Regions from separate parts of the Streptomyces sp. NPDC016677 genome, predicted to be linked through region 2. Evidence: riboswitches for the same ligand, from Rfam matches in the RefSeq annotation. Region 2 holds a riboswitch; each other region holds the start of a gene.

Region 1 (5,607 bases), on a different contig from region 2:
GCGTCGGTGGGCTCGGTGCGCGGGGTGGGCGGCGGGGGCGTGTCCATGACTGGCTTCTGTCGGTCTTCCTGTGGGTGGTGCGAGTGACGTGCTACGAGGGGGCTGCGGGGGTCCTACGAGCGGCCGGCGGCGGCATCGGCCGCGTCGGCCTTGTCGACGCCGTCCCAGAGCGTGCGGTACCAGGGCCGCCCTGCGGCCCCGAGACCGGCCCGCGACTGCTCGGCGGCGCCCGGGTCGACGACGATGTAGCCCGTCTCCCCCGGCATCACGTAGTGCAGCCGCTGCCGGATCTGCTGCTCGGCGTAGGCGTCGTCCTGCCAGCGTGCCTTGAGGTCGCGCAGGTCCTCGACCCGCTGCCGCGCCTGCTCCTTCTCCCGCTGGAGCTCGGCGATCTCGGCGCGCTGGGCGACGTACTGCCGTATCGGGTAGGCGAGCACCACGACCAGGGAGCAGACCACCATCACCAGCAGGGCCGCCCGGCCGGTCAGCCGGGAGCGGCGGGCCTGGCGCTTGGTCTGCGAGCGGTAGACCCGGGCGGCGGTCTGCTCGCCGAGCGCCCTGATCCTGGTCGTGGTGGAGAAACGGTCCCGGTCCCTCACGGCCATCTCGTTTCCCGCCTCCCGTGCACACGCGTACGTCCCCGCACACGGTACGGGACCGGGTACGGGGACGTACGTACGACGCTGCTCTTAAGGGCTCGCTCAGCCCTTGAAGCGCGGGAAGGCGCTGCGGCCGGCGTAGACCGCGGCGTCGTCGAGGATCTCCTCGATGCGCAGCAGCTGGTTGTACTTGGCGACGCGCTCGGAGCGGGCCGGGGCGCCGGTCTTGATCTGGCCGCAGTTGGTGGCGACGGCGAGGTCGGCGATGGTGACGTCCTCGGTCTCGCCGGAGCGGTGGGACATCATGCACTTGAAGCCGTTGCGCTGGGCCAGCTCGACGGCGTCCAGGGTCTCGGTCAGCGAGCCGATCTGGTTGACCTTGACGAGCAGCGCGTTGGCGGCGCCCTCCTCGATGCCGCGGGCCAGGCGCTCCGGGTTGGTGACGAACAGGTCGTCGCCGACGAGCTGGACCTTGTCACCGAGCTTGTCGGTGATGGTCTTCCAGCCCTCCCAGTCGTCCTCGAACAGCGGGTCCTCGATGGAGACCAGCGGGTAGGCGTCGACCAGCTCCGCGTAGTACTCCGTCATCTCGGCGGCGGTGCGCTCCTTGCCCTCGAAGGAGTAGACGCCGTCCTTGTAGAACTCGGAGGCGGCGACGTCCAGGGCGAGGGCGATCTGCTCGCCGGGGGTGTAGCCGGCTTCCTTGATCGCTTCGAGGATGAGGTCGAGCGCGGCGCGGTTGGAGTCCAGGTTCGGGGCGAAGCCGCCCTCGTCGCCGAGGCCGGTGGACAGGCCCTTGTTCTTCAGGACCTTCTTCAGCGTGTGGTAGACCTCGGCGCCCCAGCGCAGGGCCTCGGAGAAGGACTCCGCGCCGATCGGGGCGATCATGAACTCCTGGATGTCCACGTTGGAGTCGGCGTGCGAGCCGCCGTTCAGGATGTTCATCATCGGAACGGGCAGCAGGTGCGCGTTCGGGCCGCCCAGGTAGCGGAAGAGCGGGAGGTCGGACGCCTCGGAGGCGGCGTGCGCGACGGCCAGGGAGACGCCGAGGATGGCGTTGGCGCCGAGCGAGCCCTTGTTGTCGGTGGCGTCCAGGTCGAACATGGCCTGGTCGATCAGGCGCTGCTCGGTGGCGTCGTAGCCGACCAGCTCCGGGCCGATCTGCTCGATGACGGCGAGGACGGCCTTCTCCACGCCCTTGCCCAGGTAGCGGTTCGAGTCACCGTCACGCAGCTCGATGGCCTCGAAGGCACCGGTGGAGGCACCGGACGGAACGGCGGCACGACCCGTGCTGCCGTCGTCGAGGCCGACCTCGACCTCGACCGTGGGGTTGCCTCGGGAGTCCAGGATTTCCCGGGCTACGACGACGTCGATGGACGGCACGAGCATCTCCTTCTTCAATGTGACGCTTCTGTGTGACGCGGGTGCGCGCTTACGCGCGGCTCCGCGGGACGAGCCTAACCGGCCCGGGGCGATCGGCCAGCCGGTCACCCACCCGTTGGGCAAACCGAGAGTAAATTGTTTCCGAACGGAACAAAAGACTGCCGCGATCCGGACATGGCCCCGCCCCGGCGTGTACGGGGGAACACGCGCCGGGGCGGGGGCCTGTGAGCCGTCAGCTGAGGTGCAGCTGCTGGCCCGGGTAGATGAGGTCGGCGTCGTCGACGATGTCGTCGTTCAGCTCGAACAGCTTCGCCCAGCCGCCGTCGACGTCGTGCGCCTCGGCGATGGAGCTGAGGGTGTCGCCCTTGACGACCTTGTACTCGCCGTCGCCCTTCTCGACCTTCTTGCCGGTCGGGGTGGTGACGGTCTTCTCGGCCTGCTGGGTGGTGCCGGTCTCGGCGGCCGGGCGCTCCTGGGAGCGGGAGGCGGGCTGCTCCTGCGTCTCACGGGACTCGGTGGAGCCACTGGAGCCGCTGGAGCTGCTGGAACCGCTGCTCTGGCCGCTGTCGGAGGAGCCGGTGTAGCCGCCGGCACCCGACAGGCCCGTGCCGCAGTTCGGCCAGGCACCCTTGCCCTGGCCCGCGAGGACCTTCTCGGCGACCTGGATCTGCTGGTCCTTGCTGGCCTGGTCGGCGGTGGAGGCGTACTGCGTGCCGCCGTACGCCGCCCACGTGGAGGCGGAGAACTGCAGGCCGCCGTAGTAGCCGTTGCCGGTGTTGATGGACCAGTTGCCGCCGGACTCGCACTGGGCGACGGTGTCCCACTCCGACTCGGTGGCGGCGGAGGCGTTGCCGGCCGCCATCAGCGGGGCGGCGACGGCGGCACCGGTCACGCCGGCGATGGCGATGGCGCGAGTGGCCTTGGACGGACGACGGTGCTTGCCCTTGCTGGAGAACAGCATGGAAGATCCCCTCACCGACGCCTGCGAGGTGAGCTGTCGGGTTCGGGCCGGTTGAGTTGCCCGGCCGGGTCCCTCACGGGACTCGGCTCCACCCCTAGCCGCTCCGGCTCAACTGCCCGGTGCGGCGACCTACCTTGGGTCCCCCGCTCCTGCCTTCGGCGCTTGCGCGACGACTGTTCCCGGACTGCCGCTGGCAGGATTCGGCGTTGCGGCGGCCGGGGCCCGCGATGGCGAGCGGTCATGACCGTAGACAGGCTCCCGGTGGATTTACAAAGACGATCAGGGCTTCTGAGACCTATCTCTCACGGCGTTTAATACGGACATTCACCCTTAACCGTGACGCGAACTGCCGTCACTTTTCGACCGGTTCGACCCCAACGGCAAGCTTCTGACCGGGCAGGATGTGGTCGGGGTCGGTGCCGACGGCGTCCTTGTTCGCGGCGTAGAGGGAGGACCATCCCCCGGCGAGCTCAAGGGAGTCGGCGATGGCCCACAGACTGTCGCCGGCGCGGACGGTGTACGTCCCGTCGCCCGCCTCGTCGCCCGTCTTGTCGCCCGTCCTGTCGCCCGTCTCGCGCGCCGTCTTGTCGTCGCGCGAGGCGTGCCGCCCCGAGGACGACTCCGAACGGCCCTTCGCCGTCTCCTCGTCGGCGCTGCCGCCGCGGTGCTTGCCGGTGCCGGTTCCGCCGGCCGTGTCGTCCTCGCCGGTCTTGGTGAGGCTCGAAATGGCGGGGGTCGGTTCGAGGTTGCCGGCGCTGCCGGTGGCGCCGGAGGCGTCCGCGGTGTCGCGCTTGGTGGTGGCCGCGTCGCTCGGCTCCTCGACAGGGGAGGCGGATTCGGGTGATGTGTCGGAGTCGGCCGATTCGTCGCCGGTGTCTGAAGTGTCGGTGTCCCCAGCACCGGCGTCCGAAGTGTCGGTGGACGGGGTGTCCGAGGGGGAGGCCGAGGAGCCGGAGCCGGAGCCGGAGCCGGAGCCGGAGCCGTCCGAAGCGTCGTCCGTGTCGGCCGGGTCGGTGGTGTCGGCCGCGCCGGACGAGTCGGCAGATCCCGAGGAGCCGGATGAATCGGTCGAACCGGATGAACCATCCGACTCCGCATCCGATGATGCCGACCCGGACGAATCGTCCGACGAGTCGTCATCCGACGCGCCGCCGCCCAGTCCGGCGAGCAGTCCGCAGGTCGGCCAGGCGGCGATGCCCTGGGCCGCCAGGACCTTCTCGGCCACACGGATCTGCTGGGAGCGGCTGGCCCGGTCGGCGGTGGTGGCGTACTCAAGGCCGCCGAACGCCTCCCAGTCCTCCTGGGACAACTGCAGGCCGCCGTAATAACCGTTGCCGTTGTTCTGGCTCCACGCGCCACCGGTCTCGCACTCGGCGACACGGTCCCAGGCCGCGCCGTCGGCCGCGTGGGCACCGGTGGCTCCGAGGAGCGGGATCGCGATGGCGGAGCCGGTGACTCCGGCAGCGACGACCAGGGCCGGGGCCTGGCGGGGGCGACGGTGTCGGCCGTTCCCGGAGAGCATGCGGAGACCTTTCACGAGACAGCAGGGCCCGCACGGCGGTTGGTGCTCGGTGCCGCGCTGATCCGTGAACGTATAGGCATACGATCACTCATCACAAGTTCATGCCGTGTAGATCACATGGAGATCACAGTGGTGACGGCGCGTCACCTTTGCTGATGCGACGGATCGTTCACTCAGCCGCGGTGAACGACACCGGCAGGGTGCGCAGACCCCTCATGATGAGGCCGCCGCGCCAGCGCAGTTCGGCCGGATCGACGGCGAGGCGCAGGTCGGGCAGGCGGGTCAGGAGTGTGGCGAGCGCGGTCTGGCCCTCCAGGCGGGCCAACGGGGCGCCGAGGCAGTAGTGGATGCCGTGGCCGTAACCGAGGTGCTGGCTGTCGCGGCGGGAAAGGTCCAGGGTGTCCGGGTCCGTGAAGCGCGCCGGGTCGCGGTCGGCGGCGGCGAGGACGACGAGGACGGGGTCGCCGACGGCGATGTCCTGTCCGCCGAGGGTGAGCGGCCGGGTGGCGAACCGCCAGGTGGCCAGCTCCACCGGACCGTCGTAGCGCAGGAGTTCCTCCACGCCGGTCTCCAGCAGGCCGCGCTCGCCGGCCGCGAGCGACTCCTGGAGGCGGGTGCGCTGGCCGGGGTGGGTGAGCAGGGCGTACGTGCCGTTGCCGATGAGGTTGACGGTGGTCTCGAAACCGGCGAAGAGGAGGATGAACGCCATCGCGGCGGCCTCGTTCTCGGTGAGGTGCTCGCCCTCGTCGGAGGCGCGGATCAGTCCGGAGATGAGGTCCTCGCCGGGCGCGGGCTCGGGCGGCAGCGCCTGGCGTTTGCGGTGGATGAGGTCGGCGAGATAGCCGCGCATCTTCTTCACCGACCGCGCGACCCCGCCCCGGGGGCCTCCCCCGTGCCGGATCATCATGCCCGCCCAGTCCCGGAAGTCGTCCTGGTCCTCGCGGGGGACGCCGAGCAGGTCGCAGATGGCGTAGATGGGGAGCGGGAAGGCGTAGTCGTGGATGAGGTCGGCGCTGCCGGCGCGCGCGAACCGGTCGATGAGCTGGTCGGCGAGTTCCTGCACGCGGGGCGCGAACTCGGCGACACGGCGCGGGGTGAACGCCTTGCTGACGAGCCGGCGCAGCCGGGTGTGGTCCGGCGGG
Region 2 (5,607 bases):
ACGACGGCGTTCAGCGTCGGCGCGGTCGTGGTCGCCGCCGACGGGACCGAGCTGGCGCGCGGCCACTCACGGGAGGGGAGCGACCCCGTGGCGCACGCCGAGGAAGCCGCCCTCGCCAAGATCAGCGGCACCGACCCGAGGCTCGCCGGCGCCACCGTCTACAGCAGCCTCGAACCCTGCGCCCGCCGCGCCTCCCGGCCCACGCCCTGCGCCCGGCTCATCCTCGGCGCGGGCGTCCGCCGGGTGGTCACGGCCTGGCGGGAGCCGGACACCTTCGTCACCGGGGCGGACGGGAGCGGGGTGCTGGCCGCGGAGGGCGCCCGGGTCGTCGTACTCCCCGAGTACGAGGCCCGCGCCAAGGAGCCCAACCGTCATCTGGTGGGCTGACCGCACGGCCGATCGGCCCAACCCGCCCTGCGCCCCGCCGCCCGCACCGGCACGCTGCCAGTGACCGACGACGCGGAGGTGGGCATGAGGACAGCGGTGCGCAGACGGGCGGCGGCGGCGCTGGTGGCGGCGGTCCTGGTCTCGGTGGCCGGCGCCGGGTGCGGTCAGGAGTCCGGCCGGGCGATGGCGCGGGCGCTGCCCGCCGACGCGGAGTTCACCCACCCCGGCGTGCTGGTCAGCGAGGCCCAGCTGGACACCGTACGGAAGAACACGACCGCCGGGCGGCAGCCGTGGCTCTCGGCGTACCTGGCCATGCGGGACAGCCCGTACGGGTCCTACCGGCACCGGGCGCGGCCCTTCGCTACGGTCCACTGCCCCGCCGGGAAGAAGGCGGGCCGGGGGTGCGAGGAGGAGCGCGAGGACGCCATCGCCGCGTACACGCAGGCCCTGCTGTTCTCGGTCACCGGGAAGCGGCCCCACGCGGAGAAGGCCCGGCAGATCATGGACGCCTGGTCCGGGAAGCTCAAGGAGCACACCGGGGAGAACGCCGGGCTCCAGGCCGGGTGGACCGCGTCGACCTGGGCGCGGGCCGCCGAACTGGTCCGGCACACGCCGGGCGCCGGCTGGCCGGCCGACCGGGTGCGGCGGTTCGAGGACATGCTCCGCACCGCCCACCTGCCCCGGCTGACGAAGAAGGTCCCCGACCAGAGCGGCCACCAGGACCTGATCGCCACCGACGGCGCGATCTCCGCCGCCGTCTTCCTGAACGACCACCAGACCTTCGACCACGCCCTGCGCCGCTTCCGCGACCGCGTCCCCGCCTACTTCTACCTGGAGAAGGACGGCGAGCTGCCGTTCACCCCGGCCGGCAGCGGCATCGCCACCCGCGAACGGCTGGTCTCGTACTGGCACCGGCAGAAGACGTACAAGGACGGCGTCACCCAGGAGACCTGCCGCGACTTCGCCCACGTCGGCCACTCCATCGCCGCCACCGCCCACATCGCCGAGACCGCCTGGCACCAGGGCGTCGACCTCTACGCCGAGGTGAAGGACCGGCTGAAGGCCGCCCTCGCGCTGCACGCCCGCCAGCAGCGGGCGGACACCGTGCCGGCCTGGCTGTGCGGCGGCGAGGCCGAGCGGAACCTGGGGCCCGACCTGGAGGTCGCCCTCAACCACCTGGAGAACCGGCTCGACGTCCCCGTCCCCGCCGCGCACAAGCTCGCCGCCGGCACCCGCCCGGCCGGCACCGACGATCTCTTCGTCTCCTGGGAGACGCTCACCCACGCCCGCAATCCCGGGCGCTAGATACGTATGTGCTGATCACCCCGGACATGGTCTACACTGGTGACACACCGACGCGGGGTGGAGCAGCTCGGTAGCTCGCTGGGCTCATAACCCAGAGGTCGCAGGTTCAAATCCTGTCCCCGCTACTCAGGCCGATGGCCGGGTCCCTTCCGAGGGGCCCGGCCATCGGTGCGTTCGAGCCCCGTCGGCCGTGGTGCTCCGGCGTTCTCCGTCATCCGGACGGCCCCCCACCGCTCGCCGCCCGCCCCCGCTCCGGGAACCCTGGACGGGCGGGACGGCAAGCGGCGGCTACGTACATGGGTGGCGGGAGGCGAGCGGTGCGGCCTGGTGACGTGGACGAGGGACCGTACGCCAGGGCCGGCGGCCGGCTGCCCGGCGACCCGGTGCCCGACCCGGGCCTCGGCGACGCCCCGGTGCCCGTGCCGCCCGCCCCGGGCCGACGGCGCCGGGTCCGGCGCGGCGCCCGGATGACCCTCGTACGCCTCCTGCCCGTCCTGCTGATCGCCGTAGGCGCCGCCTACGACCTGCTCACGCCCCGGTACTTCACCGCCGGCCCCCTCTACACCGCCGCGCCCCTGACCGCCGCCCCGCTCTACTCGCGGCGCGGCACCGTGCTCACCGGGGTGGTCACCGTCGCCGTCGTCATAGCCCTCCAGATCGGCCTCGGCGTCGCCCACCAGGTCGACTCCGTCACCGAGCTGGTCACCATCGCGGTGGTCGCGGTCCTCGCCGTCTTCGTCAACGCCCTGGTCCGCCGCAACGACGAGCGGCTCGCCACCGCCCGCGAGATCGCCGAGGCGGCCCAGCGCGCGGTGCTGCCCGAGCCCGCCGAACGGCTCGGCGGCTTCGAGATCGCCGCCTGCTACGAGGCCGCGCAGGCGGACGCCTTCATCGGCGGCGACCTGTACGCGGTGCAGGACAGCCCGCGCGGGGTGCGGATGATCGTCGGGGACGTGCGGGGCAAGGGGATGGGCGCGGTGGCCGCCGTCGCCGTCGTGATCGGGGCGTTCCGGGAGGCCGCCGAGCAGGAGTCGACGCTGGAGGCGGTGGCGCAGCGGCTGGAGCGGGCGCTGGCCCGCGAGGGCACCCGGCGCGAGGGACTGGACGCCTTCGAGGGGTTCACCACCGCCGTCCTCGTCGAACTCCCGCACGGCGACGGGGTGGCCCGCGTCGTCAACCGGGGGCATCCGCCGCCCCTGCTGTGCCACGCCGACGGCAGCCTGCGCGCCCTGACCACGCGGGACGCGGCGCTGCCGCTCGGCATGGGGGAACTGGGCGTGTGGCCGGACCGCGCGGAGGAGACCGCCTTCCCCGCCGGGGCCACGCTGCTGCTCTACACCGACGGGGTGACCGAGGCCCGGGACGCCCGGGGCGAGTTCTACGATCCGGTGGCGCGGCTCGGTGGCCGGCGCTTCCGGCATCCGGGTGACCTGCTGGACACCCTCGCCGAGGACGTGCGCCGGCACTCCGGGGGCGGGATGGCGGACGACATGGCGCTGCTCGCCGTACGGCGGCCCGATCCGGGCGGCGCCGACGAGTCCGGTGGCCTGGACGAGTCCGGGGGCGCCTGTGGTCACGAAGGGTGATGGGGTGGGAGCCCTCCGCATAACAATTGATGCACGGTCAGTTTCAAGCGGCGGAACCGACCGCTGTGCGGGTGTACTGAAACGCGGTCAACTCGCCCCGTTTTCGCCCTCCGTGCGGCCTTGCTCCCGGCCGAGAAGCTTAATGATCAAGAGGAACGGCTTGGAAACAGCGCCCCGCTTCTATTAACGTTCGATAACGCAGCGCGGTCGTCCCAGCCGTCACAGAAGGCGGCTCCGTGCGCACGCGCCGAATCCCGTAAGGGAACCGGGGAACCACCACCTTGGGGTGAATCGGGCGTATCCGACCGTGGAGACACGGCCTGTATACGCGCGTAGGAGACCTTCCCGCTCCGAACCCGTCAGCTAACCCGGTAGGCGGAGACGGAAGGAAAGGAGCACGCCCACGTGGCGTCCAACCGGCCTGCCCCCGAGGCCCCGTTCGTGCCGAACCAGCACGACCCCGCAACCTTCGGCTACGGCGCCTTCCGCCCCGACGAGGGCCCCTTCGAAGAGTGGAACCCCACCGCCGACACCGTCCGTCCCGTGCGCGGCAAGCACCGGGTCGCCAAGCAGCGCGGCGGACTGGCCCGCAGCTCCACCGTCCTCGGCGTCGGCGTCATAGCGGCCGTGGGCGCCGGCGGCATGGCCAGCGCGCAGACCGGCAAGCCGCCGGTGTCGATCTCCATGCCCGACCTGCCGTCCGTGGGCTCGATCATCTCGGACGACGAGTCCGCCGGAGACACGGCGGACGAGGGGTCGGCCACGCCGCTCAGCAGCATCGCCGCCGTCGCCTCGGACGACACCGAGGAGGGCACGACCACCGCCGGTGAGTCGCTCCGCGCCCGGATCATGGCGCAGGCCGAGCAGCAGCAGAACCAGGTCGAGACCAAGGCCGCCGAAGAGGCTGCTGCCGCCGCCGAGAAGAAGGCCGCCGCTGCCGCCGCCGAGGCCGAGAAGAAGGCCGAGGCCAAGGCCGCCGCCGCCAAGAAGAAGGCGGCGGCGGAGGCCGCGCGGAAGGCCGAGGCCGCGCGGCTCGCCCAGCTGGCCAAGCAGTACGCGCTGCCGACCTCCTCGTACACCATCACCTCCAGCTACGGGCAGGCCGGCGCCTACTGGTCCTCCGGCTACCACACCGGCCTCGATTTCGCCGCGCCCGCAGGCACCCTCATCAAGGCCGTGCACTCCGGGACCATCACCGAGGCCGGGTACGCGGGCTCCTACGGCTACCGCACGATCCTCACCCTCGACGACGGCACCGAGGTGTGGTTCTGCCACCAGTCCTCGATCAGCGTCAGCGTCGGCCAGAAGGTCAGCACCGGCGACGTCATCGGCCGCGTCGGCGCCACCGGCAACGTCACGGGCGCCCACCTCCACCTGGAGGTCCACCCGGACGGCTCCACCTCCGGCATCGATCCGATGGCCTGGCTGCAGAGCAAGGGCCTCACCCCCTGAGCCGTCCCCTTGTCCGGGACACCTGATCCCCGGCGGTCCTGACGGCGACCCCCCGACGTCAGGGCTGCCGGTTCACGGGCGCGTACGGATGGTGCGCGTAGAGCTGGTACTGCTGGTACTGCTGGTACCTGGGGTACTGGTGCGGTGCCGGCGTCGGCGGGGCCGTGGCCCGTGCCGCGTGGGCCAGCGCCGGGCGTGCCGTCTCCCGGCGGCGCCACAGCTCGTGCAGCAACGCCCGCTCCCGTACGACGAAGTCGGCGCCCGCCCGGCCGCGCCGGCCCCGGTGCCGCAGGAACGCCAGCTCGGTCGCGTACGCCTCGTACTCCGCCACCGTCCGTGCCGCCTCCTTCCCGGCGTGGCGCCGGGCGTGCGCACGGGCGAGGCGCCGGGCCCGCATCGAGCCGAGCGCGTACGGCTCCGCCGGGGTCAGCCAGCCGGCCGCCGCGTAGGCGGGCAGTTCGGCGCGTACGGTGACCAGTTCGCGCTGCCGGGACCAGACCGCCAGCCAGGTCAGCAGCCCGAACACCGGCACCATGAACGTCGCGTACACGAGGAAGAAGCCGTACTCCCCGAGGGCCGAGGAGCCGTTCCACAGCGCGTGCATGCCCATCGCGAGCAGCAGGCCGGCCGGCGGGAGCAGGACGCGCCCGGCCCGGCGGCTCTCGCCGCGCAGGGCGGCGAGACCGAAGCCGAGGCCGGTGAGCACCGTGAACAGCGGGTGCGCGAACGGCGACATGACGACGCGGACGAAGAACGTCGCCGCGGTGACGGAGGCGATGCCGCTGCCCCCGGTGAGCTGGTCGGTGCCGAACGCGTTGCCCAGGTAGAGGATGTTCTCGGTGAACGCGAAGCCGGTGGCGGTGAAGCCGGCCAGGAC
Region 3 (5,607 bases), on a different contig from region 2:
GCTCCCCGTGGCACAGCACGGGCTCAGCGCCTACTACGGCCAGTCCGGCATCAACTGGATGTCCGTCCACTCCGGCATCGACTTCCCCGTCTCGTACGGCACGACGGTCGTGGCCGCGACCGACGGCACGGTCCGCACCCAGTACAACAGCGCGTACGGGAACATGATGATCGTGACGGCGAAGGACGGCACGGAGACGTGGTACTGCCACCTCTCCAGCTACCAGGTCGCCTCCGGTACGACCGTCAAGGCCGGGGACGCGATCGCGTACTCCGGCAACTCCGGCAACTCGACCGGCCCGCACCTGCACTTCGAGGTGCGCCCCTCCGGCGGCTCGGCGATCGACCCGCTGGCGTGGCTGCGCAGCCACGACCTCGACCCGACGTGAGCGGCCCGGCCCCCCGGACTTCCCGGACTCCCCGGACGTAGAAAGCCCGAACCACCCGGCGTAAACCGCCCGGGCCCCGGCCCCCGAAGGGGGCGCAGGTCCGAGGTTCCGTCAGAGCTTCTCCACCGGCGCGTACCGCAGCAGCAGCCGCTTCGGCTTGGTGTCACCGAAGTCGATCGTCGCCTCGGCGTTGCCTCCCGTGCCCTTCACCGCGACCACGGTCCCCAGCCCGAACTGGTCGTGCGTGACCCGGTCCCCGACCGCCAGCGACACCGCCGGCTGCTCACCGGCCCGGCGCGTGGCGAACCCGGACCCGCCGGACGCCGACGAACGCGACCGGGACCGGGACTGGGAGGACGACAGCGAGGCCGCCACCCCGGACACCGGCCCGGCGGACGAGGCGGCGGCACTCGCGCCCGTCCGCTTCCACGCCAGATGGGCGGCCGGGATCTCCTCCAAGAACCGTGAGGGCGGGTTGTACGACGGCTGCCCCCAGGCGCTGCGCAGCGTCGAACGGGTCAGGTACAGCCGCTCACGCGCGCGCGTGATGCCGACGTACGCCAGCCTCCGCTCCTCCTCCAGTTCCTTGGTCTGGCCGAGGGCGCGCATGTGCGGGAAGACGCCGTCCTCCATGCCGGTCAGGAAGACGACCGGGAACTCCAGGCCCTTGGCGGTGTGCAGCGTCATCAGCGTGACGACGCCGTCGCCGTCCTCCTCGTCGGGGATCTGGTCGGAGTCGGCGACCAGCGCGACCCGCTCCAGGAAGTCGGCGAGGGTGCCGGTCCCGGCCTGCTCCCCCTCCGCCTCCGCCCGCTCCTGCTCGAACTCCAGGGCGACGGCGGCGAGTTCCTGGAGGTTCTCGATCCGGGTCTCGTCCTGCGGGTCGGTGGAGGCCTGCAACTCGGCGAGGTAGCCGGTGCGTTCCAGTATCGCCTCCAGCACGGTGGCCGGTCCGGCGCCGGACTCGGCGATCGTGCGGAGGTCCTCCATCAGCGTGTTGAAGCGCTTGACGGCGTTCGTGGAGCGCGCGGCCATGCCGTACGCCTCGTCGACGCGCCGGAGCGCCTGCGGGAAGCTGATCTTCTCGCGCTGGGCAAGGGCGTCGATCATCGCCTCGGCCCGGTCGCCGATGCCCCGCTTGGGCACGTTGAGGATGCGCCGCAGCGGCACCGAGTCCTCGGGGTTGGCGAGGACCCGCAGGTAGGCCAGGACGTCCCGGACCTCCTTGCGCTCGTAGAAGCGGACGCCGCCGACGACCTTGTAGGGCAGGCCGGTGCGGATGAAGACCTCTTCGAAGACACGGGACTGGGCGTTGGTGCGGTAGAAGACGGCGACGTCGCCGGCCTTGGCCTCGCCCGCGTCCGTGAGCCGGTCGATCTCGTCGGCGACGAACTGCGCCTCGTCGTGCTCGGTGTCCGCGACGTACCCGGTGATCCGCTCGCCCGCGCCCGCGTTGGTCCACAGGTTCTTCGGCCGGCGCGACTCGTTGCGCTCGATGACCGCGTTGGCAGCGGACAGGATGGTCTGCGTGGAGCGGTAGTTCTGCTCCAGGAGGATCGTGGTCGCGTCCGGGTAGTCCTCCTCGAACTGGAGGATGTTGCGGATGGTCGCGCCGCGGAAGGCGTAGATCGACTGGTCGGCGTCGCCCACGACGCACAGCTCGGCGGGCGGGACGTCGCCCTCGCCCGGCGGGACGTCCTCGTCGTGCGCGCCGGTGCCGACCAGCTCGCGCACCAGGGCGTACTGGGCGTGGTTGGTGTCCTGGTACTCGTCGACCAGGACATGCCGGAAGCGGCGGCGGTAGTGCTCGGCGACGTCCGGGAAGGCGCGCAGCAGGTTGACCGTCGTCATGATGAGGTCGTCGAAGTCGAGGGCGTTGGCCTCGCGCAGGCGCGTCTGGTACATCGCGTACGCCTGGGCGAGGGTCTTCTCGAAGCCGTCGGCGGCCTGGGCGGCGAAGTCCTCCTCGTCGATCAGCTCGTTCTTCAGGTTGGAGATCTTGGCGCTGAAGGACTTCGGCGGGAAGCGCTTGGGGTCGAGGTCCAGGTCACGGCAGACCAGCGCCATCAGCCGCTTGGAGTCGGCGGCGTCGTAGATCGAGAACGACGACGTGAAACCCAGCTTCTTCGACTCCCGCCGCAGGATGCGTACGCACGCGCTGTGGAAGGTCATGACCCACATGGCGTTCGCCCGCGGGCCGACGAGCTGCTCGACGCGCTCCTTCATCTCACCGGCGGCCTTGTTGGTGAAGGTGATCGCGAGGATCTGGCCGGGGTGGACACCGCGCGCGCCGAGCAGGTGGGCGATGCGGTGGGTGAGTACGCGGGTCTTGCCGGAACCGGCACCGGCCACGATGAGCAGCGGGGAGCCGGCGTGGGCGACCGCGGCGCGCTGGTTCTCGTTCAGCCCCTCCAGGAGCGCGGCGGGGTCCGTCACCGGGCGCGGGGCGCCGTCCCGGTAGTAGGGGTCCCGGTCCGGCGGCACGTCGAACTTCCCGGCGAACAGATCGTCCGGGATCGGCTCCGGTACGTGCTCGTCCTCGGGCGGTGGCGGAGGTTCCTCCTCGTGCCCGCGGGGGGCCTGGAGGCTCGCCAGGAAGCTGTCGTCAAAGAGGCTGCTCATCGCTCTACGAGTCTAGGGCGCCCCACCGACAACCGGACGCCCCCTCGAAAACCCGGCCGGACCCGTACCGCCGGACACGCTCCCGTCACCGCACATCACCCACCGTGAGGGAAGCCCTCTAGGTCACGAAAATGTATCGGGCATATCACCCTTCAACCTTCACAGGGGGCACACGAGTTGGCTACGGTGCGGGCGGGCCGCTCGACCCCCACCGGCGAACGTCGCCGGGCCGCGCGGCCTCCGCCGAATCCGGCGTGCCCGCGTGGCGCCCGGAACCGGGGACCCACCGTGACATGGGGTGAGTCGGTTCACAGCCCGCTCCGGGCGCGAACCGTAGGGCAGCCTTCCGTAACACCACACCGCCCGAACCCGACAGCTAACCCGGTAGGCGGAGCACGGAAGGAGTCGCCTCCCTTGGCGTCGCACCGCAAGTCGCGTCCCGCCGGAACGCTCATGGCAGGCATACGGACCCCGGTCCTGGCCACGGCCGCGCTGACCTCCGTGGCCCTGCTCCCCCAGACGGCCACCGCGGCCCCCTCCGACGACCGGCCGAGCCTCGAAGAGGTCCAGAAGAAGGTCGACGACCTCTACCGCCAGGCCGGGTCGGCCACCGAGAAGTACAACGCGGCCGAGGAGAAGACCGCGAAGCAGCGCGAGCAGGTCGACAGCCTCCTGGACGACGTCGCCCAGCGCACCCAGGAGCTGAACGACGCGCGCGAGGAGCTGGGCTCCTTCGCCGCCGCCCAGTACCGCACCGGCGCGGCCGTCTCCGACACCGCGACCCTCCTGCTCGCGGACTCCCCGCAGGACTACTTCGACCAGAACCAGCTGATGGACCGGCTCACCGGCCGCCAGAAGCAGATGGTCGACGACTACGTCACCCAGCAGGCCGAGACGATGGAGAAACGCCAGGAGGCCACCGAGAGCCTCCAGACGCTCACCACGTCACAGAAGGACCTGAAGACGGCCAAGGCCACCGTCCAGACGAAACTCGCCTCCGCGCGTGAGCTGCTGGCCGACCTGACCGCCCAGGAGAAGGCGCGGCTCGCCGCGATCGAGAAGGAGAAGCAGCAGGAGGCGGCCCGCAAGGCCCAGGAGCTGGCCCGGCAGCAGGCCGAGGAACGGCAGCGCCAGGAGGAGGCCGCGAAGACCGCCGCCGCGCAGGAGAGCAGTTCCTCGGGGTCGACCGGGTCGTCGTCCGCGACCGACTCCTCGTACGCCACCAAGGCCGGGAAGGCCCTGGCCTTCGCCCGCGCCCAGATCGGCAAACCGTACGTCTGGGGCGCCACCGGCCCCGACTCCTACGACTGCTCCGGCCTCACCCAGGCCGCCTGGAAGGACGCGGGCGTCGACCTGCCCCGCGTCACCTACGACCAGGTCAACGCCGGCACCACGGTGTCGATCTCCGCGGCGCAACCCGGTGACCTGGTCTTCTTCTACGACGACATCTCGCACGTCGGCATCTACATCGGCAACGGCATGATGATCCACGCGCCGAAGCCGGGCGCGTACGTCCGCGAGGAGTCCGTCTACTACGACGGCGAGTCGTCGATCTACAGCGTGGTGCGTCCGGCCTGAGCGGTTCCGCTCGCTCGGCACCGGCCCCGGCCTGGTGCGCCGGTCGTGTCCGCGCGGCCGGCGCTCAGGTCCACAGCACCGCGATGAAGACGTTCACCATGGTCAGCGCGCCGACCAGCCCGAACAGGCCCTTCTCCACCTTCTCCTCGTCCCGTTTCACGTAGACGAGGCCGAGGATCACGACCAGCACGGCCAGTTTCACGCCGATCTTGATGTTGTTGACGGACTGGTCGTCGGCCTGGTTCAGCCCGACCAGGATCACCCCCGTGACCAGCATGGTCAGCGCGCCGTGCAGCATCGCCGGACCGAAGCGGGCGGTGCCCTCGCCCATCGCCTTCATCTGAGTGAGGAAGCCGCCGAGCAGTGCCGCGATGCCGATGATGTGCAGACCGACGAAGAGGTGGATGAGTACGTCCATGAGTCCGGAGCCTAATGAAGGGCGCGAATCCGGCCGGCCACCAGTCCCCCAAGTTCCCCGACCCCCCGGCCGCCGCGCTCCCGATTCCACACATCGGTCATCACCCTGCGAGAGAACGGGCCCGTGGGGGGCCTGAGTCACATGCACAGGCCGCCAAGGCCGTCCGGTACGGGCCGCGTCAGACGAGGCGCCGTGCGGTGGCCCACCGCGTCAGCTCGTGCCGGTTGGAGAGCTGGAGTTTGCGCAGGACCGCCGAGACATGGGACTCGACCGTCTTGACGGAGATGAACAGCTGCTTGGCGATCTCCTTGTACGCGTAGCCGCGGGCGATCAGGCGCAGCACCTCGCGCTCCCGCTGGGTGAGGCGGTCGAGGTCCTCGTCGACCGGCGGGGCGTCGGTGGAGGCGAAGGCGTCCAGGACGAAGCCGGCCAGACGGGGCGAGAAGACGGCGTCGCCCTCCTGGACGCGGAAGACCGAGTCGACGAGGTCGGAGCCGGTGATCGTCTTGGTCACATAGCCACGGGCACCGCCGCGAATCACGCCGATCACGTCCTCCGCCGCGTCCGAGACGGACAGGGCGAGGAAGCGGACGGGCCGCTC
Region 4 (5,607 bases), on a different contig from region 2:
TCGGGGTCCCCGGAGTCGGCGAGCGCGGGAACCAGTCCGATGGTCGCCGCCGCGACGCCCATCACCGTGACCGGGACGACGTACCGCGCGACCTTGCGCCGCGCCGTCCCGCGCTCCTCGGTCTCGGTCTCGGATTCGTACGGTGTCATGTGCCCTACCTCCGTCGTAGGCGGCGGATGTTCGCGACCTCGCACCAGTCCACCCTGAGCCGCCATTCTCACCCGAATCGGTGAGGAAGTGTTGTTTTCCGTGATGACCATCTGACCAAATCGGCCATCGGGAAGCGTCAGACCGCAGGCTCAACTCCGCCTACTGCTGCGGTATGACACGCACGCACGGAGCACTCCCCCACCCGTAGGGGCAAGGGAGTGCGGGGGGGTGCGGGGCAGTGCAGGGGACGTGCAGTGGCGTGCGGTGGCGTCCGGGTGGGCTCAGCCGGCCCGGTGCACCACCGCGTCGCACAGCTCCACCAGCGCCGTCTTCGCGTCGCACTCCCGCAGCGGGGCCAGGGCCGCGCGGGCCTCCTCGGCGTAGCGGACGGTGTCCCGCCGGGCCTGGTCGAGGGCGGGGTGGGCGCGCAGCAGGCGCAGCGCCTCGGCGTGCCGGTCGTCGTCGGTCAGGTCGGAGGCGAGCAGTTCGCACAGGGCGAGGTCCTCGGCCAGCCCCAGCCGGGCGGCGCGCTCGCGCAGCCTGAGGACCGGGAGGGTCGCGATGCCCTCGCGCAGGTCGGTGCCGGGTGTCTTGCCGGACTCGGTGGAGTCGGAGGCGATGTCCAGCACGTCGTCGGCGAGCTGGAAGGCGACGCCGAGCCGCTCGCCGTACTGGGTGAGGACGTCCACGACCGTCTCGTCGGCGCCGGACATCATCGCGCCGAACCGGCAGGCGACCGCCACCAGCGAGCCGGTCTTGCCGCCCAGCACGTCCAGATAGTGGTCGACCGGGTCCCGGCCGTCCTGCGGGCCGGCGGTCTCCAGGATCTGGCCGGTGACCAGCCGCTCGAACGCCAGGGCCTGTACGCGGACCGCCTCCGGACCGAGGTCGGCGAGGATCTGCGAGGCGCGGGCGAAGAGGAAGTCGCCGGTCAGGACCGCGACGGAGTTGTCCCAGCGGGTGTTGGCGCTGGGCACCCCGCGCCGCACCGCGGCCTCGTCCATCACGTCGTCGTGGTACAGCGTGGCGAGGTGGGTCAGCTCCACGACCACCGCCGAGGGCACCACACCCGGGGCGTAGGGGTCGCCGAACTGCGCCGCGAGCATCACCAGCAGCGGCCGGAACCGCTTGCCGCCCGCCCGCACCAGATGCTGGGCGGCCTCCGTGATGAAGGGCACCTCGCTCTTGGTTGCCTCCAGCAGTCCTTCCTCGACTGCCGCCATTCCGGCCTGGACATCGGCTTCCAGAGCCTGGTCCCGCACGCTCAGCCCGAACGGCCCGACGACGGTCACGAGGGGTCTCCTGTCTGCTGGTGTCTACTCGCGGTTACACGGCTGGTCGATAGGTCGCTGCCATCACTCAAGTCAGCGTATCCGGTCACGTTTCGATCACCGATAGCGCCCACCGTTACAGGCCGGTCGGTATCAGATCATGAACTGTATGTTTTTGATCAGGTGATATGAGCGGACATGGATCGACTTCGCGGGGCGGCCGGGGCACGCCGACGCCGCGATTCCCTCTGGACCCCTCCTGGACCCCTCGGAGACTCCCCGGCCCCGCCGGTCCCGCCACCGGTCCACCAAGGCTGCGTCGAGGGCCCAGCGAAGGCCCACCGGGAATCCATCGAAGATCCCACCACTCCTCCCAACGTCGCGCGACCCGGGAACGTCACCCATTCGACCTACAGACCCCGTTACAGACCCCCGTTCCAGACCCCCGCCCCAGCCCTCGTTCCAGACCCCCGCCCCAGCCCTCGTTCCCGCTGCCGGGCGAGTCAGGCGGGCGCTCCCGCCACGACGACGGTCACCCCTGGCCAGTAAAAACCAAGTTGACCTCATTGCCCGATTTGCCCCGCTCGTCGACGCCAGTGACTTGACTCACGCCGCCGCCCGACCGCACACCGCCGCCCACGCACCCCCCATCCCCTTGCCCCGTACGCCAGTTGACCCTTGCCACTCGCAAAGGATCAAGTACCCCAAATGCCTCAGACCAAGGTCAACAGGCACGTTAGGTGATTCCGGCACTTGTTCCGGACATGTGCTGTCGCATACGTTCCCGGCCTGTCGAGCGGACGCCGAATCCTGCCACCGCCCGACGCACACGCATCCGACTCATTCACGGCAGGAGCGGGGGACCCAGGTAAGTCGCCGCGCCGGTCACCGGACGTCACCCGACGTCCCGGAGGACCGGAGCGGCTCGGGGTGAAGCCGGGCCCGACAGGGCACGGCCGGGCACCTCCCCGCCCGAACCCGACAGCTCACCTCGCAGGCGTATGGAGAGGACCGCACCATGCCCGCAAAGGCTCTCCGGCACGCCGCCGGCGCCAACCGTCTCGTCCGCAAGCTCGCCCTCGCCGGTGCCGGCGCCGCCGTACTGGCGCTGCCGATCGCCGGCGCCGCCAGCGCGTCCGCCGCCCCGGCCGCCGTCCCCGCCGCCGACTCGACCACGGCGACCACCACGGCCGCCCTGACCGCGGCCAACGGCTACAGCAACAACCTCGACGGCTGGATCCGCCAGTCGCTCGACATCATGGCCGAGAAGGGCATCCCGGGCTCGTACGACGGCATCTACCGCAACATCATGCGGGAGTCGTCCGGCAACCAGTTCGCGATCAACAACTGGGACATCAACGCCATCAACGGCACCCCGTCCAAGGGCCTGCTCCAGGTGATCAAGCCGACCTTCGACGCGTACCACGTCGAAGGCACCTCCTGGGACATGTACGACCCGGTCGCCAACATCACCGCCGCCTGCAACTACGCGGCCGACCGGTACGGCTCCATGGACAACGTCTACAGCGCCTACTGAGCCCGGCCTCGGGCGAAGAGTCGTTCGAGGACGACGGCCACGCCGTCGTCCTCGTTCGACAGGGTGACCTCGTCGGCGACCGCCCGCAGTTCCGGGTGGGCGCCGGCCATGGCGACGCCGTGGGCCGCCCACCGGAACATGGGGATGTCGTTGGGCATGTCCCCGAAGGCGACCGTGCGCTCCGGGCTCAGCCCCAGGCGCTCCGCCGCCAGCTCCAGACCGGTCGCCTTGGTGACACCGCACGGCTGGAGTTCGACCGTCCCCGGCCCCGACATGGTGACCGTCGCCAGCGACCCGACCACCGCGCGGGCCGTCGCCGCCAGCTCGTCGTCGGACAGGTCAGGGTGGCGCAGCAGCACCTTGCTGATGGGCGCCGCCCACAGGTCGTCCCGCCGGCCGACCCGCACCGCGGGCAGTGTGGGGTGCGGCATCAGGTACCCGGGCTCGATCAGCGTGAGCCCGTCCACCCCGTCCTGGTCGACGGCGGCGTACACCTCGCCGACCTCGGCCTCGATCTTGCCGAGCGCGGTCTCGGCCAGTTCCCGGTCCAGGGTGACCGACCACAGCATCCGGTCCGCGCCGGCGTCGTACACCTGCGCGCCCTGTCCGCACACCGCGAGCCCCCCGCAGCCGAGGTCGCCGAGGAGCGCGCGCACTCTGGGCGCCGGGCGTCCCGTCACCACCAGGTGGTGCGCGCCGGCCCCGGTCACCCGCGCGAGCGCGGCGAGCGACCGCTCGGAGACGGTGTCGTCGCCGCGCAGCAGCGTTCCGTCCAGATCGGTGGCGACGAGATCGTATGCGGTGGGGTTCATGATCAGAGAATACGGACGTCGCGCGCCCTCGACTCACCGTCGTCAAGCGCACGTTCCCGACGCGGATGTCCGAAACCTGACGCATCACCGGCTAAAGGCGGTTGAAGCGCTGTGCACCGGTTGGCAACAACATGCTCCGCTCTCTACCGCTCCGAGGGGCCCCAGGGGTACTTTCCTTCTGTCCAGGGGGACTTGATCGGGGGGTCGAGTTGAGCAGCGGACACATTCGTGTGCTGAGGCCGGAGGAACTGGGCGAGGGGGAACGGGAGCACTGGCGGGAGCTGCGCGCCAAGTCGCACGCCCCTCGCAACCCTTTCATGGAACCGGAGTTCACCGAGGCCGTGGGCCGGGTACGCCCGGCGGCGCGGGTGGCGGTGCTGTACGAGGGCGGCGAGAGCGCCGGTTTCCTGCCGTACGAGCGCGGACCGCTGGGGCAGGGGCGCGCCATCGGCCTCGGGGTGTCGGACTGCCAAGGGGCGGTATTGCGCCAGGGCCCGCTGCCCGATACCCGCCACCTTCTGCGCGCCTGCTCGCTGTCCAGCTTCGCCTTCGACAACCTGGAAGCGGAACAGGGGCTGTTCACGCCGTACGCCGCCGAGGAGTACGCCTCGCACGTCATCGACGTCGCCGACGGCTACGGGGCGTACGAGAACGTACTGCGCGCCCAGTCGCCGAAGTTCCTCAAGACCACCCTGGCCAAGGAGCGCCGGCTCGGCCGCCAGGTCGGGGACGTGCGGTTCGTGTTCGACGAGCGCGACCCCGCCGCGCTGCGCACGCTGATGGCCTGGAAGTCGGCGCAGTACCGCAGGACCGGGCGCCGCGACCGGTTCGCGCAGCGCTGGATCACCGAACTCGTCGGCCGGCTCGCCGCCACCCGCACCCCGGAGTGCGCCGGCACGCTGTCCGTCCTCTACGCCGGCGGACAGCCGGTCGCCGCCCACTTCGGGCTGCGCTCGTCGACCGTCCTGGCCTGCTGGTTCCCGGCGTACGACGTGGCGGTGGCGAAGTACTCGCCGGGGCTGGTGCTGCATCTGCGGATGGCCGAGGCCGCCGCCGCCGAGGGGATCGGTCTGCTGGACATGGGACGGGGCGCGGCGGAGTACAAGGACTCGCTGAAGACGGGCGAACTGCCCGTGTACGAGGGCGCGGTGACGCGCTGGGGGGCGGGCGCGGCGCTGTACTGGCTCGGCCGCGAGCCGGCGCGCCGGGCCCACGGGTTCGTGCGCGACCGGCCGCGGCTCGCCTCGCTCGCGGCGCGGACGCTGAAGGGTGTGGCGCGGCTGCGTCGCACGTGAGGACGATCGGAAGCGATCCAGGGGGGATGCGCATGTTCGGAGCAGCGCGTGCGAGACAGGGCCGCGTACGGCGAGACTTGGCGCGGCGGGAGACGGAACGGGAGATACGGGAGTTCCTGAGCATCGGACCGGTGCAGGTGGCCGAGCTGGAACTCGGGGACCACGGGGAGGGGGCCTCGCTCAGACCGGGGCCGGGCAGTCCGCCCGTGGCCGCGGGTGAGGTGTTCGTCCTGGTCCGGCGGGCGGGGCGGCCGGTGGGCACGCTGGTCGGACGGGTGCCGGAGGGGGCCGACGCGGTGTCCGTGCTGGCGGGGCTCGCCCAGGACCTGGTGAAAGGGCCGGTGCCGGGGGAGGCGCCGGTGGCGGCGAAGGGGTCCGGACCCGTGCCGCCGTCCGCGAGTGTCGTGGTCGCCACCCGGGAACGGGCGGGCCAACTGGCCCGCGCCCTCGACTCGCTGCTCGCCCAGGACCACCCGGACTTCGAGATCGTCGTCGTGGACAACGCGCCGCTGACCGACGAGACCCGCGTCCTGGTCGAGCGG

The links. A riboswitch is a leader RNA that binds a small molecule or an ion and turns the genes downstream of it on or off. The one in region 2 is predicted to bind cyclic di-AMP.
Region 1: another riboswitch for cyclic di-AMP. It lies ahead of ACZ3IG_RS18805 (transglycosylase family protein); the one in region 2 lies ahead of ACZ3IG_RS16165 (M23 family metallopeptidase).
Region 3: another riboswitch for cyclic di-AMP. It lies ahead of ACZ3IG_RS10240 (C40 family peptidase); the one in region 2 lies ahead of ACZ3IG_RS16165 (M23 family metallopeptidase).
Region 4: another riboswitch for cyclic di-AMP. It lies ahead of ACZ3IG_RS27715 (transglycosylase SLT domain-containing protein); the one in region 2 lies ahead of ACZ3IG_RS16165 (M23 family metallopeptidase).

The regions. Positions count from the first base shown of each region.
Region 1 is NZ_JBVHEO010000006.1:93,367-98,973, forward strand. Features, by position in the region: gene ACZ3IG_RS18790 (DUF501 domain-containing protein) at 1-47, opposite strand, end outside; gene ACZ3IG_RS18795 (FtsB family cell division protein) at 114-605, opposite strand; gene eno (phosphopyruvate hydratase) at 702-1,982, opposite strand; gene ACZ3IG_RS18805 (transglycosylase family protein) at 2,215-2,943, opposite strand; cyclic di-AMP (ydaO/yuaA leader) riboswitch at 2,947-3,114, opposite strand; gene ACZ3IG_RS18810 (transglycosylase family protein) at 3,296-4,465, opposite strand; gene ACZ3IG_RS18815 (cytochrome P450 family protein) at 4,635-5,607, opposite strand, start outside.
Region 2 is NZ_JBVHEO010000005.1:7,286-12,892, reverse strand. Features, by position in the region: gene ACZ3IG_RS16185 (dihydrofolate reductase family protein) at 1-387, shown strand, start outside; gene ACZ3IG_RS16180 (alginate lyase family protein) at 472-1,692, shown strand; tRNA gene ACZ3IG_RS16175 (tRNA-Met) at 1,744-1,817, shown strand; gene ACZ3IG_RS16170 (PP2C family protein-serine/threonine phosphatase) at 2,010-3,278, shown strand; cyclic di-AMP (ydaO/yuaA leader) riboswitch at 3,514-3,671, shown strand; gene ACZ3IG_RS16165 (M23 family metallopeptidase) at 3,684-4,730, shown strand; gene ACZ3IG_RS16160 (PrsW family intramembrane metalloprotease) at 4,789-5,607, opposite strand, start outside.
Region 3 is NZ_JBVHEO010000003.1:104,379-109,985, reverse strand. Features, by position in the region: gene ACZ3IG_RS10250 (M23 family metallopeptidase) at 1-388, shown strand, start outside; gene pcrA (DNA helicase PcrA) at 500-3,010, opposite strand; cyclic di-AMP (ydaO/yuaA leader) riboswitch at 3,242-3,416, shown strand; gene ACZ3IG_RS10240 (C40 family peptidase) at 3,425-4,588, shown strand; gene ACZ3IG_RS10235 (hypothetical protein) at 4,653-5,006, opposite strand; gene ACZ3IG_RS10230 (LuxR C-terminal-related transcriptional regulator) at 5,185-5,607, opposite strand, start outside.
Region 4 is NZ_JBVHEO010000013.1:93,288-98,894, forward strand. Features, by position in the region: gene ACZ3IG_RS27705 (LolA family protein) at 1-149, opposite strand, end outside; gene ACZ3IG_RS27710 (polyprenyl synthetase family protein) at 432-1,442, opposite strand; cyclic di-AMP (ydaO/yuaA leader) riboswitch at 2,248-2,435, shown strand; gene ACZ3IG_RS27715 (transglycosylase SLT domain-containing protein) at 2,440-2,958, shown strand; gene ACZ3IG_RS27720 (HAD family hydrolase) at 2,952-3,770, opposite strand; gene ACZ3IG_RS27725 (GNAT family N-acetyltransferase) at 4,001-5,065, shown strand; gene ACZ3IG_RS27730 (glycosyltransferase family 2 protein) at 5,197-5,607, shown strand, end outside.